DNA from 4 places in the Pseudarthrobacter defluvii genome. Region 4 is predicted to be linked to each of the others. Evidence: riboswitches for the same ligand, from Rfam matches in the RefSeq annotation. Region 4 holds a riboswitch; each other region holds the start of a gene.
What was found. A riboswitch is a leader RNA that binds a small molecule or an ion and turns the genes downstream of it on or off. The one in region 4 is predicted to bind cyclic di-AMP.
Positions count from the first base shown of each region.

Region 1: it holds a riboswitch for cyclic di-AMP, as region 4 does, so the genes downstream of both, JCQ34_RS03835 (C40 family peptidase) here and JCQ34_RS03180 (hypothetical protein) in region 4, are expected to answer to the same signal.
Region 2: it holds a riboswitch for cyclic di-AMP, as region 4 does, so the genes downstream of both, JCQ34_RS19925 (NlpC/P60 family protein) here and JCQ34_RS03180 (hypothetical protein) in region 4, are expected to answer to the same signal.
Region 3: it holds a riboswitch for cyclic di-AMP, as region 4 does, so the genes downstream of both, JCQ34_RS19310 (glycoside hydrolase family 16 protein) here and JCQ34_RS03180 (hypothetical protein) in region 4, are expected to answer to the same signal.

Region 1 is NZ_CP066362.1:808,750-813,052, reverse strand. It holds gene JCQ34_RS03845 (HNH endonuclease) at 45-545, opposite strand; gene JCQ34_RS03840 (NlpC/P60 family protein) at 812-1,597, opposite strand; gene JCQ34_RS03835 (C40 family peptidase) at 1,760-2,365, opposite strand; cyclic di-AMP (ydaO/yuaA leader) riboswitch at 2,520-2,697, opposite strand; gene JCQ34_RS03830 (M23 family metallopeptidase) at 2,826-3,647, opposite strand; cyclic di-AMP (ydaO/yuaA leader) riboswitch at 3,659-3,870, opposite strand; gene JCQ34_RS03825 (metal-dependent transcriptional regulator) at 4,010-4,303, opposite strand, start outside.
Region 2 is NZ_CP066363.1:68,373-72,675, reverse strand. It holds gene JCQ34_RS19940 (DUF305 domain-containing protein) at 1-185, opposite strand, end outside; gene JCQ34_RS19935 (hypothetical protein) at 332-808, opposite strand; gene JCQ34_RS19930 (heavy-metal-associated domain-containing protein) at 1,054-1,371, opposite strand; cyclic di-AMP (ydaO/yuaA leader) riboswitch at 1,624-1,805, shown strand; gene JCQ34_RS19925 (NlpC/P60 family protein) at 1,813-2,586, shown strand; cyclic di-AMP (ydaO/yuaA leader) riboswitch at 3,089-3,253, shown strand; gene JCQ34_RS19920 (M23 family metallopeptidase) at 3,325-4,035, shown strand; gene JCQ34_RS19915 (heavy metal translocating P-type ATPase) at 4,241-4,303, opposite strand, start outside.
Region 3 is NZ_CP066362.1:4,146,389-4,150,691, reverse strand. It holds gene JCQ34_RS19320 (oligosaccharide flippase family protein) at 1-114, opposite strand, end outside; gene JCQ34_RS19315 (glycosyltransferase) at 111-1,322, opposite strand; gene JCQ34_RS19310 (glycoside hydrolase family 16 protein) at 1,456-2,571, opposite strand; cyclic di-AMP (ydaO/yuaA leader) riboswitch at 2,576-2,722, opposite strand; gene rpsF (30S ribosomal protein S6) at 3,101-3,406, shown strand; gene JCQ34_RS19300 (single-stranded DNA-binding protein) at 3,477-4,052, shown strand; gene rpsR (30S ribosomal protein S18) at 4,179-4,303, shown strand, end outside.
Region 4 is NZ_CP066362.1:647,345-651,647, reverse strand. It holds gene JCQ34_RS03185 (ArnT family glycosyltransferase) at 1-1,940, shown strand, start outside; cyclic di-AMP (ydaO/yuaA leader) riboswitch at 2,111-2,271, shown strand; gene JCQ34_RS03180 (hypothetical protein) at 2,277-3,023, shown strand; gene JCQ34_RS03175 (glyoxalase superfamily protein) at 3,207-3,623, opposite strand; gene upp (uracil phosphoribosyltransferase) at 3,668-4,303, opposite strand.

The sequences.
Region 1 (4,303 bases), 160 kb from region 4:
ACCACCGGCCGGCGCAGGAATCACGCCGCTTCCCCAGGACGGGGTCAGGCAGCGCGTTCGGGAAGAAGGAACGGATCCCACGCGGGGGTGGGCTTCTCCAGTTCCTTGATCTGCCAGATAGTGCCGCGCGGAGGCTCGGGCACGAACCGAAGGGTCCAGCCCATCTCGGTCGGGGTGTGGTCGCCCTTGACGTTGTTGCAGCGGAGGCAGGCGGCCACCAGGTTCTCCCATGAGTCAGCCCCACCCCGGGATTTGGGGTGTACATGGTCAATGGTGTGCGCCGCCTTGCCGCAGTACGCGCATTTATGGCCGTCGCGTCTGAGCACACCCCTGCGGCTGACAGCCGTGGAGTGGTTGTATCGGGGCCGGATGTACCGGTTGAGGAGGATCACGGACGGACGGCCCAGGACGTCGGTGGGCCCCACCACGGGGTCATCCCCTTCGGCCACGACGCTCGCCTTGCCTGTGAGCACAAGCACCAGCGCCCGGCGGAAAGTAATAACCGCCAGCGGTTCATATCCAGCATTCAGAACGAGAGTGCGCATGCACTTACCTCTTCACGGCCGCACCCGTCAGGGGCACGAGGGCCGGCTGCCCTCGGCATGTCCGGGCTATGGATCGACATCACAAGAGTAAACAGAGAAGTGCAAAATCAGGTAATCGCCGCCCGGATGCCGTGCCGGAAAAGGCGACGCCGGGCAGTCATCCCCGGCCGGCCTGGAGCTGCTTTAAACGCAAAGGACCCCCGCCGGGAGGGCGGGGGTCCTTTGACGGTAGGCACCGGCTGTTGCCTGTGCCGCACGCGGGGTGCTTACCTGACGTGGATGAAAACCGGTCCGGAGCCCACGTTTGCGCTGAAGACCACGGTGTCGTTGCCGTTGAAGCCGCCATGGACGGCCATGCCATTTCCGGCGTAGACAGCGATGTGTGCCATTCCTCCACCACCATCGGCGTAGTAGATGAGGTCTCCGGGCTGGGCCTGGGAGGCAGGCACCGTGTCACCGAGGGAAAGGTACCCGGCGGGCCAGTCATGGAAGTGGATGCCGACGGCGGCCAAGGCGTTGGTCACCAGCATGGTGCAGTCCTGGTGGACACCGAGCTGGGCGTAGGCGGCGGAGAGGATTGCGGCACCCTTGCCACTGGCGGAAGCCTGCGCCGCAGGAGCGGCCGGGGCAGCAGCGGTGGCAACCTTGGCCGTGACCTTGGGAGCGGCAACGGGCTGGGCAGCGGGCTCCGCGGCGGGAGCAGGGGCAGCTTCCTGCACTTCAACCTGCGGCTCCGGCTCGACGACGGGCGCCGGCGTGGTGGTCACGGCGGGCTTCTCGAAGCTGATGGCGATGGTGGAAGCTGCGGAAATCGGGGCGTCGACCGCGGATTCAACTTCCAGCGCGGAGGCGGGAGCAGAGTCGCGCTTGACGTTCGCGTCGGCGGCATTCGCGGCAATGCCGCTGGTCAGGACCAGGCCGGAAGCTGCGGCAATGACCGCGGCCTGGCGGCCCATGCCGCCGGCGTTGTCGCTGACAGCCTTGGCAATGACTGCGATCGAGTTGGTCTTGGTGACCTCGGCGCGGTGCCGTGCGGTAGCACGAGTCGTCATCAGTTCTCTCTTTCGTTTTCCTTGCGACCGCATGTAGGCAGGCAAAGGGTGGTAGACGCGCCGGCATCTTGGGGGTACGCCGGCGCGTCCCGAACGGGGATGTGGTTTCTAGCGAAGAAGCTTTGGGCAAAGAAATAGCCCTTGGAGCATGGAGCCCAAGAACTATTTGTTGAGGTGGTAGTACGACGAGCTACCGGTGGCTGCAGGCGAGTGGAGCAGCGTGCCCTGTGAGGGGTTGAGTGCGCTGATCATCATGCCGTTGCCGACGTAGATGCCGACGTGCGCTCCACCGTTCTGGACAACCAGGTCACCGGGCTGCGGGGTGGAGGTGGGGCTCATGATGGTCCACGCGTTGGTGCGGGGAATGCTGATGCCGGCCTGGGCGTACACCCACTGCACGAAACCGGAGCAGTCCCAACCGGTGACGGGGCTGGTGCCGCCCCAGACGTACGAGTGGCCGATGCCGGTGTAGGCGATGGCTGCGATGCCTGAGGTGGACGCGGAGGACACGGTCTCGGCGGTCTTGGTGACCGGGGAGGCGTCCTGGCCGGCGGCAGCGGCAGCAGTGGCTGCGCCGTTCGCCGTGTCGGTGGACTGGGTGCGCACCGCTTCCACCTTCGGAGCAGCGGTGGTCTTCACCACGGGGCGCTCGAAGGAAACCGTAGCAGTGGGGGCAGCGGTGACGGCGAGGGCCGTCTGGGCCGAACCGGACTCGGTGGACGCTGAGACACCGGCAGTGGTGTCGGCAGCGGTGGCCGGCAGTCCCATGCTCAGGATGAGGCCCGATGCGGCTGCCACAACGGCAGCCTGGCGGCCTACGGTCCCGGCATTTGCACTTACGGCCTTGGAAACGGCATCCAAGGGGCTGGTGCGAACCGTTTGCGCACGGTGGCGCGCAGAATGATGGCGTGAAGACACGAAGGTAGCCTCTCCCAATGCCTGCGAGGTGAGCTGTCGGATTCGGATGGGAGTCACCCGGCCACGCTGCTTCCTGGGAAGCTTGTGACTTAACCCCAAGACCTTCTGGAAGAAGGCCGAAATTGGTTCCCCCGCCCCTGCCAGACGATGAAATGCGAACGGACCTTGAGCGGTGGCAGAGTTAGGCAATCCACTCAAGAGCGTCAACTTCGGAAAAGTTGACGCGAGTTAGACGGTACAGCAGTTTTGTTTCAATGTCACATTCAGGTCACGGCGAGTCACGGCGATCTGAGAGTGGACAATCATTCGGTTACAACCAGCCCATGGGATCGACCACTTCGCCGTTGACCTGGACCTCGAAGTGCAGGTGGCAGCCGGTGGACGCGCCGGTGGTGCCGCTCAGGGCCACAACGTCCCCGCGGGACACGGTCTGGCCCACCTTGACGTTGAAGGATGACAGGTGGTTGTACGTGGTTTCCAGCCCATTTCCATGGTCAATAACCACCCGGTTTCCGCCGCCGAACTGATGCCAGCCGGCGAAGGTCACGGTACCGGTGGCGGCCGCCAGGACGGAGGTCCCGCATTGCGCCACAAAGTCCTGGCCCCTGTGGAAGTCGCCCGAGCCCCCGGTAATGGGACTGACCCTGTAACCGAAGGGGGAAGCGGTGACAAGCGAGGCCAGCGGTGCGGCCAGGGTGCCGGCTGACGCGGCACGCGTCACGGAGCCGGCCGACTGGGCACTCAGGAGTTGCTTCAGCTTTCCGTCCGGATCGGCCTGGGTCACCACTGCCGAGCGGCTGAAGTCGATCTGGGCACCGATATCTGCTGAAATCTGGGGCTGGGGCGTGACGGAGGAGGCTGCGACCGGGGCGCTGCCGGCGGCGTCAGTGGCCATAACGGGACCTGTGGCGGGCACAGTCACAGTCAGAACCAGGCCGGTGGCAGCAAGGGCCATGCCGGCTTTCTGGCCTATGCCGCTGGCGGCTGCAAACTCCGTCATCTGGCGGAATGGACCCCGGCGGCGGCGGGCGTCGCGATGGAGGTCGCGGGGGCGCTCCGCTGCGGCATCTTCGACAACCCGCGGTGCCGAAGGGGGGCCGGCAGCACGGCGGCGTCCCCGGGGGGTCTGCATGGTCAAGAAGGGTTTCCTCTCTGGAGAAGCCTGCGGAGTTAGCTGTCGGATTCGGGTCAGAGAGATCAAAGACCCGGCCCGCCAAGGGCAAGCTTCTGCGCAGGGATATTCCCGGAAGAATCCTTCACTGGAGAGGCTTGCTGCTGACGGACTTCACCCCAAGGCAGTCCCCCGCTGCCGATTGTGGTTCCCCCGCCTCTGCCAGTAACGACTCGTGCACCTGACCCGCTGGCAGAGCTCGGCTCCGGATCAGGTAACGCTTAAGTTTCAACGACTGGTTCTACTATAGGGGCTTAAGACCCTTGGTAACAATTCCGTTATCTTTGCGTGGAAGGGCAGGCCCGGGGTATGGAAGTCCCGCTTCAGCCCTGCTTGATGGCCACGAAGACATGCGCGGCCACCTCGGGCGGAAGCTCCAGCGCTCCTTCAATCCCGGTCACCCGCACCGAGATGTAATCGCCCACGCGTTCCAGGGTCACGGCAGCGCCGGGCCGGATTCCGCCTTCGTCCAACTGCGCCAGCAGTTCGGGCTCCACCTGGATCGGTTCCGCGAGGCGGCTGATGGTCACGCCCGACGCAGGCCCGTAGCTCTTCATCGCCTCCACCAGGCTGATGGCCCCGTCACCAAAGCCGGGGGCCGGCTGGCCGCCCAGCGC
Region 2 (4,303 bases), on a different replicon from region 4:
TCCGCGTCGTTGAAGGTGGCCGAAGCTGACGGGGCTGCAGTGGATGTCATCATTCCGGAACTGCCGTGGTCCATGCCTGGCATGCTGCTTCCGTTGGTGCTTCCCGTTCCGGAGCCGGCCGAGCATCCGGCGAGGGCGATGGCTGCGGCGATGGCGGCAGCGGAAATGGTCAGGGCTTTCTTCATGAAAATCAGGGTCCTCAAAGTATCAGCGGCGGCGGATCCGCCTGGAAGGGGGCATGCAACGGCAAACCCCAAGGGTTTGGTGTATTTGCTGCTGGCTAACTGGCTGGACGATGGCGCCGGTTGAAGGCACGGCGCGGTGGAGTGGTTTACGTCCGGCTGATACAGAGGTCACCGGGGGAGGGGCTGCCCGGTGAGTAGGCATAGGTGCTGCCGAGCGCAGCGGCGGCACCAAAATCGGGCAGATCGTAGGGCGCTGTTCCCGGCAGTGGAGCTGCGAGAGTCGTATGTCCCGGGGCAAGGACACAGGCGGCGTCACCGGCAGACATCTCGGTGCACGACCCCGCCGGGTCACAGGACGACAAGGAGAAGGAACCCGCGGCCGCCGGATCATTTGAGGCCACACCTCTTGACGTCCCCATGGCGTGGACGTGGCTGGCCGTCATGGTCTGCAGCTGCGTCGACCCCCCTGGGCCTGCCATTGACATGGAGGAACCCGGGGGCATGTCGTGGGCGCCGCTCATGACGTGCATGCCAAAGATGCCGGCAATGATGGCCAGGGCCGCGGTCAGGAACCCTCCCCGCAGGAGGAGGGCCGTGAGAAGGCGACGATGCGCTGGAGTCACGACTCTTCCTCCTTTCCGTAGAGTTCTCACTACAAGGGTAAACCTGCAGAATGTGCCTGCCGGCCCGCTCCTTCTAGTTCAAACGCGCGGGCCTGCATGTCCGTCTACCGGCGTCGGCGTCGGGATGGTGGCTTTCCGGCACAAGCCGCCCGGGGGCACCTGCGGGTGCTGTCATTGTGGAACGGCCCTCCTCCCCGGAAAGCACAATGCCCCGCGCGAGGAGAGGCTCCGGGGACGTGCAGACATTAGATTCCGACGAAGGTATACCCGGCGGCAGTCACAGCCTCCCGCGTCGCTGCCGCGTCAACCGTACCTTGCACCCACAGACGGGAACGGCCGCCAGGGACGAGATCAACGGAGGCAGACTCCACCCCATCAACGGCAGAGACGGCCTTCTCGACCGTCTGAACGCAGTGCCCGCAGGTCAAGCCGTCCACAGCGAATTCAACGGTAGTGGCACCGGCGGCTGCGGTGGGGGCAGGGGCGGCTTCAGTCGAGCAGCAGCTGCACCCGGACGCGGAGGAAGCAAGCGGCAGCTGGGTACGGTTTTCGGTTCCACACATGTCAGTTTCCATTCCTTGACGAAGGACTAATGGGCGCTGGGATTGAACGGCTGTGAAAGCCGGGCGCAGGGGCCGGCCGGGACATACCACTTCACTGACAACAACAGAAACTATACCGGGTGGGGGTATCGGGAAGAAAGGAGATGTCCTGTGATATGCATCTCATGTTATTCAAATGTGACAAATGAGGCCTGCGTGAAGTACGGTCGAAGCCGTGCCGGTTTCTCCGAATGCGGCACTCCCGAGCGGACTTGCCTAACTCTGCCGCTGCCCGGGATCCGTTCGCAACTTTCGTCCGGCAGAGACGGGGAAACCAACAGTGGCCTGCTGCGGGCAGGTCTTGGGGTGAAGCCGTGCCTGGTGCTTTTGGCGCCGGTCCGGCCGGGTGTCTCCCATCCGAATCCGACAGCTAACCTCGCAGGCAGTGGGAGAGGCCCTTTCATGCCCATGCGCAAAGCTCACGGCCGCCACCGCGCGGTCCCTGTCCAGACCAGCGCCCTTGCGGTGTTGTCCAAATCGGTCGCCGGAAACGCCGGTGCCGCCGGCCGGCAGGCGGCCGTTATCGCCGCGGCGTCCGGCCTTGTCCTGACCAGTGGCATTGCCGCCCAGGCAGCCGATGCCCCGGCCCAGCGTGAGGCGGAGCCGGCTCAGGCACTGGAAGTCGCCAGCCAGGTCCAGGCCCCGCTCAGTGCGGACGCAACGGTCCGGATTTCCTTCGAGCGCCCCGCGGTGGAGACCACCCCGGCGCCGGTGGTGGAAGCACCCAAGCCAGCCGCCGTCGAGGCGCCCAAGGCGTCCGCCGCACCCGCGGTGGCTGCAGCGGCTGCGCCCGTGAAGGCGCGGGTGACGGTTGCCCCTGCTGCTGCCGCTCCTGTAGCCGCGCCCGTGGCCGGCGGTATCAACGCCATCATGGTTTCCTCCGCCTACGCCCAGATCGGCATGATCCAGGACTGCACCCGACTGGTCGAAAACGCCCTCAACGCTGCCGGTATCCGTGTCGGGGACCTGGGTCCCATGCAGTTCATGAACTACGGCACCGTGGTCACCGACCCGCAGCCCGGCGACATGGTCATGCAGCCCGGCCACGTAGGAATCTACGTCGGCAACGGCCAGGTCCTCAGCTCGGGCCTGAACGGGAAGAACGAAACCGCAGTGCACCCGCTGACCTGGATGACCTCCAAGGGCAGCGTCACGTTCGTCCGCGCCGGTAAGTAAGCCACTGAAGGGCCGGTGATGCACTGCCTTGGGGGCTGTGCATCACCGGCCCTTCAGCACTTCTGCCCCGGTTGGACGCAGATTCATCCCGTAACGGCGGTCCAAAGCGGCGCGACCGCACATGGTTGGTAGCCACCAGGACCGAGCTGGCGGCCATCGCAGCGCCGGCGATCATCGGGTTGCGCAGGCCCAGCGCGGCGACCGGGATGCCGACGGCGTTAGAGAAGAACGCCCAAAACAGGTTGGTCTCTATGCGCGCCAGCGTACGGCGGGGCAGCCAATCGGTTGCGCGATCCGGCCGGGTCAGTGCCCGTAACCACCGGATCGCCCGATCACGATGTCCGCCCGCCACCGTGCGGGCAATGCGCGCTGCTTGGGTCAGGCAGCCGCGAGTGGAGTGAATAACGGATTTGTAACTTATGCGAACGGTTCGCTACTCTAGGGAGGCATACCCCTGGCGGGTATGTGTTGCCCGCTACGCCAAACCCCGCCGGCGGCCTACAACTATGAATTTCTCAAGGCGGGGGCGGAGGATCCACTTACGGCGCGCGCGGAGCGCGCCTTGGGGCGAAGCTACTTGGCGGCTGCGCTGCCGCGCGTCCTCCAGCAGCCGGACAGTCCACTCGTCCGAATCCGACAGCTAACTTCGCCGGCGCCGAGAGGACCACTATCTTGTCTGCCCAGCCCAAACACGGCCGTCGCCGTGCCCTTCCTGCTCCCAGGCCACGCCGCCCCCTTATGCGTGACGCTGCCATTCTGCTGCGGAGCCAACAGTGGGGCGTTACAGCTGCCGTCACGGGAATGATCGCCCTGACGGCCCTTTCGGCTGCGCAGGCCGACCCGGGTGGCCGCGCCGGAGCCCCGGACCGGACCGCCGCGTCCACAGTTCCTGCCGTTGAGGCTGCCGTTACCGCAGTGCCGACCGCCATCCTGACCTTTGACAGCCCCGCAGTGACCTCCCAGCCGGCTCCTAAACCGGCGTCGCCCGTGGAGGCTGCCGGAACGGTTTCAGGATCGACCCCAGTGGCACCGGATGCGGTGGCCCCCACTGAGCAGTCCAGCGGCCTGAGGGCACCACTGGCCGCCATGAATGTGAGCTCCCCCTACGGATTCCGTGTCAGCCCCATCACCGGAGCTGCCGGCGAACTGCACACTGGCGTCGACCTGACAGGAGCATGCTCGACTCCGGTGTTCGCTGCGGGCTCAGGGAAAGTCGTCGAGGCGGGCTGGAGCCCATATGGCGGTGGCAACCGGATCGTTGTGGATCATGGCAACGGGATGAAGACCACATACAACCACTTGGCCAGCATCGGTGTTTCTATCGGGCAACCAGTAACGCAGGGCCAAGAGATTGCGGGCGTTGGTACGACCGGGGCGTCAACTGGTTGCCATCTTCATTTCGAAGTCGTAGTCAACGGTGCCACCGTCAATCCCTCGGCCTACATTTAACGAGACACGAGGATTCCGGCTATGATCCGTCAGCTGTTCCTGGTTGCGGAAACTCAGACCGCCCGCTGACCTGGATGGCCTCCAAGGGCGCCGTCACGTTCGTCCGCGCGGGTAAATAAACTACTGAAGGCCGGTGATGTGCTGCCTTGGGGGCTGTGCATCACCGGCCTTCAGCATGTCTGCCGCAGGTGGGCGGCGTTTCACCTCATTGCGTCCGTCCGAAGCGGCGCAACCGCAGCGAGTTGGTCACCACCAGGACCGAGCTGGC
Region 3 (4,303 bases), 720 kb from region 4:
CGCCAGCACCACCGTGGTGACCAGCACGATCACCCTGCCGGAGGCAAAGGCCATGCCTTGCCACAGGGCGCCCCGGACGCCCTTGCGTTCCAATTCCCCCGGAGCGTACGTCACGGTTGCCTGTTCGGTAGGGAAAGTGCCCCGGCCGGGGAAGACGCAGCAACAGCCGCACGGACCTCCGCCAGGTATTCGCCGGCGACGGTTTCCCAGGTCCGGACTGCGGTTCCTCCGGTGGATCCGTCCTGCGGCGCCCCTTGCCCTGGTCCTTGCGGTGGTTCCTGGGCAGCCCGGGGGAGTCTGAGCTGCTCCACCACCCTGCGGACAAGGGCGTCCATGCTGCCCTCAACGGCCAGCAGCGGATGCGCAGGCAGTTCCCTGGCGGCCACCGGCGTTGCCACCACGGGCAGCCCGGCTGCCAGGGCTTCCAGCACGGAGTTCCGGATACCCACGCCGTGTTCGTCCGGGAAGACCGCCACATCGGCCCCGTGGAATACGTCCAGGATGGAGGGCACGTTGGCCAGGACTTCCACCTGTGGGCCGGCCAGTGCCTGCACGGCCGGTGTGGGCCGGCGCCCCGCGATGACGAAGCGGGCGTCCGGCACCTCCCGCCACACCTGGGGCGCGATTCTTTCAACCAATACAGCGGCGCTGTCCACATTGGGGGCGTAGTTGAGGCTGCCCGCGAAACACACCACGGGTACATCCCGCCTCCTGCGGGGTCCTGTTGCCACTTCCGTTCCGTTGGGGATGCTCCTGACCGGCCTGCCCAGCTTGGCGGCCCACGCGGCAGCGTCCTGCGCCCCGACGGTCAGCAGCCGGGCTCTTGCCGGCAACTGCCGTTCAGCGCGTGCCGCCAACTCTTCACGCAGCCGGTAGGCGGGCCGGAACGTCCGCGCGATGGCGGTGTCCATGCCGGCCCGGATGGACCAGGGGTCCACCGTCTGCAGCACTAGCGGCCCGGTGATGTGGTGGGACAGGAAGAGGGCGTGCGGTCCGTGGATCAGCGTGGCGTCCTGGCCGGCGGACAGGCGGGCGGCGGCAGCGCGGGCGGAGGGTGTGGCGCGCCGCTGTTTTCCCAGGCCGGTGAGGCCGCCCAGGGACCGCACGAAGGCCGAAAGTTCTTCCCGCGGGGCCAGTTCGTACACCGTCTCACACCGGTTCCTGATGGCTGCCGGGACCGGAACGGGACCGGAGAAAGTCAGCAGCGTGACGGCAACATCGGCAGGAAGGTGCAGGATCACCTCGTACGGAATCATGGAGCTGCCATCCCCCAGTTCTGGATCCCGGTTGGGCACGCTTTCCGTCACGTACAGGAGCTTCATTGCAAGAGTGTAATGGATCACATCAAGGGTGGAAGGGTTGCTTTAGGCAACCTTGAGGGAAACCACAGGAAAAGCGAAAGGACGACGGCGGGAGGTCCCGCCGTCGTCCTTCATCACATGGGTGCGTGGCTGGCTACTGCCAGGCCCGCACGTAGTCCACCAGCATCTGGGACTGGGGGCCGTAGGCCGGGTTCGTTGACGAGGCGCCCACGTTCAGCACGATGTACTGCGGGGCGTTTCCGTCATTCGTGGGGTAAGACTTGACCTTGACGCCGTCGAAGTAGACATCCGACGAGTTGGCCATCCGGTGCAGGCCAAAGGTGTGGTATTCATTGGCCCAGTTCCCGCCGACGCCGCCCTGGTTCTGCGAGCCGGAAGTGGAATGGTAATTAACGGTCATCTTCGCCTGGAGCACCTCGGCGATGTCGTTCTCGCCGGTGGCCGGCCAGGACTGCCCCGTGGTCCAGAATGCGGGCCAGTTGAAGAGGCCATTGGCGTTTCCGGGGAACTTGATGCGCGCCTCCACGTAGCCGGTGGTGAACTGGAAGCCCGTGCCTGCGCCGCCCTTCGGGTTGGTCGACACCAACGCGCCGGAAGTGGAGGATGCCAGGCCCAAGGCAAGGTTTCCGTTGGCCACCGAGACGTTGGCGGGACTGGTGGAGACCTTGTTCATGGTTCCGCAGCCGGGGGAGAACCAGCAGCCGGACCACTTGGCGGTGTCCAATCCGGCGCCGTTGAAGTCGTCGGCAAACGCCAGGGTCCAGTTCCCGGGCACCCCGGTGGGCATCGGCGCGCCGCTGCTGGCCAGCTGGGCCGCGGCCGGCGCCAGGGCGATAGGGGCCTCGGGGGCGGCCGGGACGGCCGGTGCCGGCGGCTCTGCCGCGGCAGGAGCCTGGGGGAGGGACGGGCCCTGAGCAGGAGCGGCAGCCGGGGAAGGTGCCGGAGCGGGCGTGGCGGGGGCAGGGGCAACGGCCGGTTCCTTCGTGGGGACATCGCTTACCGGGACACCACTGCCGGTGTCGGAGGCGCTCGCCACCCGCGCCACATCTGTGGGGTTGGTGCTGTGGGCCAGGCCGAGGCCCAGGGAAGCCGCCCCGAGGAGTGCTGCGGCGAGACCGGCAGCGAGGGGCCAGGGCCGCCGCCCGGGGCCTGGTTTGGCCCCGGTGGAAGGATGAAGGGGGGCGTCGGCGGCGGTCTCTTTTTGATAACGGGGCGCTGGGTGGGCGCTGTTTTTGCGGTGTGCGGGCATGGGGAAGTTACCTCTCAACGCCTGCGGAGTTAGCTGTCGGGTTCGGATGAGGCATCCGGCCGCGTGTGCGGCTTCACCCCAGGGCAGGCGCAAGCCAGGCCCGTGAGACTTGGGTCCCCCGCCTCTGCCTGGAACTTGGTGGATCACCGGAAGCGGCAGAGCTGGGCGTCATCCGGGATTGGGGCCGGCTGGGGGCGGCCCCCGCTCGACCGTACACGAATGTGGCCCTAAAATCACAATTAGGTAACGGGACTCACGTCGCGGTTCTGCGGGAAGTGCCCCGACTTGGTGGCATCCGGCCCCTTTTTCCGGTTTTCCACATAGCGTCACCGGGGATGCCTGCTCAGACCGTCACGCGGCTAGCCTCGAGTCAGGCGCAAATCGCCTATCGGGTCCAAATGCACTAAGATAGTGAAGTCTGTGCTGCGCCTGCCTCCGTTCGGGCGGCAAGGCATTGCACGGAATCGCAAATGAACCTCCTGTTACGGAAATGCCGTAACCGCTTAGCCCAAAGGAGGTGGGTTCACATATGCGTCCTTACGAATTGATGGTAATCATCGACCCCGAGGTCGAAGAGCGTACCGTTGAGCCGTCGCTTCAGAAGTTCCTGAACGTCATCACCAACGATGGTGGAACCATCGAAAAGGTTGACATCTGGGGCCGTCGCCGGCTGGCTTACGAGATCAAGAAGAAGTCCGAAGGTATCTACGCCGTGGTGAACTTCACCGCCAAGCCGGAGACCGCCAAGGAACTTGACCGCCAGCTGTCTCTTAACGAGACCATCATGCGCACCAAGATCACCCGCCCCGAAGAGCAGAAGGTTGTTGCTGAGTAATTCAGCCGTCTTCATTCTTTACCCCGCAGGAAACGCACTCTTCACCCAGGATCGAACAAGGAGGCAGTAGATGGCAGGCGAGACCACCATTACGGTCATCGGTAACCTCACCAATGACCCGGAATTGCGGTTCACACCGTCCGGTTCGGCAGTAGCGAACTTCACCATCGCTTCCACCCCCCGCACCTTTGATCGCCAGTCCAACGAGTGGAAGGACGGGGAGACCCTGTTCCTCCGCGCCGCTGTCTGGCGTGAAGCAGCCGAAAACGTTGCCGAGTCCCTGACAAAGGGTATGCGCGTCATCGTGACCGGCAGGCTGAAGAGCCGCTCCTACGAAACAAAAGAAGGCGAAAAGCGCACCGTCATCGAGCTTGAGGTCGACGAAATCGGCCCCAGCCTGCGCTACGCCAACGCCAAGGTCAACCGCACCCAGCGCTCCGGCGGACAGGGTGGCGGCGGCTTCGGCGGCGGCAACAGCGGCGGTGGCTTCGGAGGCGGCAACTCTGGTGGAAACCAGGGCGGCAACTCCGGCGGAGGCTGGGGCGGCGGCAACCAGCAGGCTGCACAGGATGATCCCTGGGCCACACCCGGGGTGTCCAACGCAGGCGGCTGGGGCAACGGCCCCGATTCCGAACCTCCCTTCTAAAACCCAAACAACGGCCCGGCGCCGGGACTGCCAGGGTGCTCAAGGCACCCAAAGCAGCTGCCGCCGTCGGACCACCACCATCCCGTGGATCAATATCCACGGGCTCCCTAGAATAGGAGCTCCACGATGGCTAAGGCTGAACTCCGTAAGCCCAAACCAAAGTCCAACCCCTTGAAGGCCGCTGACATCACTGTCATCGACTACAAGGACGTAGCATTGCTGCGCAAGTTCATCTCCGACCGCGGCAAGAT
Region 4 (4,303 bases):
AACTGGCAACTGTGCTGGCCGGTACGGCCGTGCTTTACCTGTGGAACCTTGGAGCATCCGGCTGGGCCAACGCGTTCTATTCAGCCGCAGCCCAGGCCGGATCCCAGGACTGGGCAGCCTGGTTCTTCGGATCCTCCGACGCCGCGAATGCCATCACGGTGGACAAGCCGCCGGCTTCCCTGTGGATCATGGGGCTCTCGGTCCGGATCTTCGGCCTGAGCTCCTGGAGCATCCTGGTTCCCCAGGCGCTGATGGGGGTTGGCGCTGCCTGGCTGCTCTACGTGGCAGTGCGGCGGGCCGCAGCACCGGCCACCGGTGACGTCCGGCTCGCGCACCGCGCAGGCCTGCTGGCGGCGGCAGTCCTGGCCCTCACCCCGGTGGCCACACTGATGTTCCGGTTCAACAACCCGGACGCCCTGCTGGTGCTGCTCATGACGGCCGCCGGATACGCGGTCCTGCGTGCAGTCCAGGAGGACCGGCTGCGCTGGCTCCTGCTGGCCGGGGCGTTCCTGGGCTTCGGGTTCCTGGCCAAGCAACTGCAGGTCCTGCTGGTGCTTCCCGGGTTCGCCCTGGCCTACATGGTTGCGGGGCCGGGCAGGATGCGGCGGCGGCTGCTCCGGCTGGCAGCGGCAGCGGCAGCGATGGTAATTTCCGCCGGATGGTGGCTGCTGGCCGTGGAGCTGACTCCGGCGGACATGCGGCCTTACATTGGCGGGTCGCAAAACAACTCCATCCTGGAGCTGACCCTGGGTTACAACGGGTTGGGCCGGTTGACGGGCGACGAAACGGGCAGCGTGGGCGGCGGCAACGGCTGGGGTGTTCCCGGCCTACTCAGGATGTTCAACAGCGAGTTTGGCGGCCAAATTGCATGGCTGCTGCCGTCCGCCCTCATCCTTGCGGTGGGACTGGTGTGGGTTGGGCGACGGGCGCCACGCACCGATGCCGTCCGCGCTTCCGTCATCGTCTGGGGCTCGTGGGTCCTGGTGACGGGCCTCGTCTTCAGCTTCATGGCCGGCATCATCCACCCGTACTACGCGGTTGCACTGGCGCCGGGTATCGCCGCGCTGGCCGGCTTGGGCTCCGTTCTGCTGTGGCAGCACCGCCGGCAGGCCGCTGCCGGCATCTTCCTGGCCGCAGCGGTGGCCACGGCAGCTCTTATGGCCTTCCATCTGCTGGGAACCACGTCCGCTTACGGCCCATGGCTGCGCTGGCTGGTGCTCGCCGGAGGTGTGGCCGCCGCGGCAGGACTCGGGCTCAACAGGTTCCTGCGCCTGCGTTCCATGCAGCGGACGACGGCGGCCCTCGCCATTGCCGCGTCGCTCGCCGGGCCGCTGGCCTACTCCATCACCACCGCGGCGACGGCACACAGCGGGGCAATCGTGAGTGCAGGGCCAGCCTCCGGCTTTGGCGCCGGCGGACGCGGGCCGGGAGGCTTCAGTGCGGCCGGCCGGAACAACTCCGGCCGAGTTACAGGACAAGGCTTCGCCGGGCAGAACTCCACGGGACAAGGCTTCCAGCAGCAGGCCAACCGCGGCGGGACCGGCGGGACAACCCAAGGCGGTGCTGGATTTGCGGGCGGCATGGGCGGGCTCCTCGGCGCACCCACCCCATCAGCGGATCTCGTGGCCGCGCTCAAAGACGGCGCATCCGGTTACACCTGGGCAGCAGCGGTGGTGGGCTCCAACAATGCCGCCGGGTACCAATTGGCAACGGAACTGCCCGTGATGGCGGTGGGCGGCTTCAACGGCACCGACCCCTCCCCCACCCTGGCCCAATTCCAGGACCTCGTGAGGCAGGGAAGGATCCACTACTTCATCAGCGGCGGAACCATGCGATCCGCCTCCGGTTCGGATGCCTCGGCCCGGATCGCGCAGTGGGTTTCGGAAAACTTCACTCCGCAAAGCATCGGCGGCACTACCCTCTACATCTTGGCAAGGTAACAACACGGCATGGTGTACCGAAAGTAACGACTCAACCGGACGCAGACCGCAAAGCGGCGCGCCAAAGATCGTGACATCCGTTACCCAAATGTGACATTGGAATGCTTTTCCTGTACCGTCGATTGGGTGCGGCTCCCGTTCGGGCCGCATATCCCGGGTTGACGCCAAGCTCTGCCGCTTCCCCGGATCCCGATTGAGCAACGGCAGAGGCGGGGGACCCACCGTCCCGGGCAATGTACGCCCTTGGGGTTAAGCCAGTACGTGATTTTTCCGTGCGGCCGGATGCCCTCATCCGAACCCGACAGCTAACTCCGCAGGTGTGAGAGGCGATCAATCATGTCCAAAAACACGGCAGAACCATGCCTGCATGCCAAGGCTAAACACCGGGCAGAGCAGCAAGCAGCTACAAAGCCCGCAAAGAAGACCAGCTTCGGTACGCGAGCCGGGATCCTCGCAGCATCCTGCGCGGTGCTGGTGGGGGTAGGCGCGGCAGGTCAGGCGACCAGCAACATGACTCCGGTGTCATCCACCGATTCAAACTCTTCCACGGCAGCGGCCGACGCCCAAATGAGCATCGAGAAGAGCGAAATCCGTTCCAACCCGGCAGCGTCCGTTCCGGCGGCAATAAGCGTTGCGCCGCAGGCAGCGGAACCAGCCCCCGCGCCGGCACCGGCAGCCCCCGCAGCAGAAGCCCCGGCTCCTGCACCAGCCCCTGCACCGGCTCCGGCACCCGAGCCTGCTCCTGCACCTGAGCCGGCACCCGCCGTCGCGGTTAATGATCCCGCCGGCGCCCAGGCCTACGCCGCCGGCCAGTTGGCAACCTTTGGCTGGGGACCTGACCAGATGCAGTGCCTGCAGACACTGTGGACCAAGGAGTCGGACTGGACCACCACGGCCACCAATCCCAGCAGCGGGGCATACGGCATCGTCCAGTCCCTGCCCGCGGAGAAGATGGCCAGCTCCGGCGCGGATTACCTGACCAACTACCGCACCCAGATCAACTGGGGCCTCGATTACATCAAGAAGAGCTACCAGTCCCCCTGCGGCGCACTGAACTTCCACCTCGCCCACAACTGGTACTAGGCACCACTCCCCTGGCGCCGGGGGCTCAAAGGGAACTCTTCCGCTGAATCTCCCCACCTTTGGGGGCGTTCGACGGCGTGTCGCCGGCCATCCGCCGTCGTACGCCTTGGCGACGGGGCAAAGCTGCGAAATTCCAGCACAAACCGCGGGCCGCATCATCACGATGCGGCCCGCGGTTTGCTTTTAACTGTTGCCTTGCCCAGCGTCCTGCGCGCTGCTGTCCTGCCCAGCGTTCCGCCACGGTATGTACTGGACGGCCCACTTGTTGCCGTCCGGATCCGCAAAGTAGACGAAGTGGCCCCATGGGAGCACCTCGACATCACTGACGTCCACACCGTTGTTCTTCAGCTGGTCGTGCGCTTTTTGGATATCGTCGACCACCATTTGGAGAGTGGTCCCCGTGCCGGGAGGGGCGTCCAAAAGCCCCTCGCCCATGCAGATGGAGCAGGCAGAGCCGGGCGGGGTCAGCTGTACAAAACGGATGTCGTCCGACGGCCGCTCGTCGTAGTCCGCGTTGAAGCCCACCTTGTTGACGTAGAAGTCCTTGGCGCGGTCAACGTCGGATACAGGGACAAAGACAAGTTCCAGTTTCCAGTCCATCCGCACAGGCTAGCGGCGGGACCAGCATCCAGAAAGGGTGAAAACTACCCTGCGATGCCGTAGAGCCGGTCGCCGGCGTCGCCCAGGCCGGGAACGATGTAGGACTTCTCGTTGAGCTTCTCGTCGATGGAGGCCAGGACGATGTGCACGTTTGCGTCGCCCAGTTCCTCCTCCAGCTTGGCAAGGCCCTCCGGGGCCGCCAGCAGGCAGATGCAGGTGACGTCCGACGCGCCCCGCTTGAACAGGAACTTGATGGCCTCGCGCAGCGTGCCGCCGGTGGCGAGCATGGGGTCCAGCACGAAGACCTGGCGGCCTGTCAGGTCCTCCGGGAGGCGCTCGGCGTAGGTGATGATGTCCAGCGTTTCCTCGTCCCGGGCCATGCCCAGGAAGCCCACCTCGGCGGTGGGCACCAGCTTGGTCATGCCCTCCAGCATTCCCAGGCCGGCACGCAGGATGGGAACCACCAGCGGCGTGGGCTTGGTGAATGCGGTGCCAATAGTGGTGCTGACGGGAGTCTCGATGGTCACGGGCTCGGTGCGGACCTCCCGCGTGGCTTCATACGCCAGCAAAGTCACCAGCTCTTCCGTCAGCTGGCGGAAAACCGGCGACGGCGTGTTCTTGTCCCGCAGGACGGTGAGCTTGTGGGCGACCAGGGGGTGGTCAACAACGAGAGTGCGCAT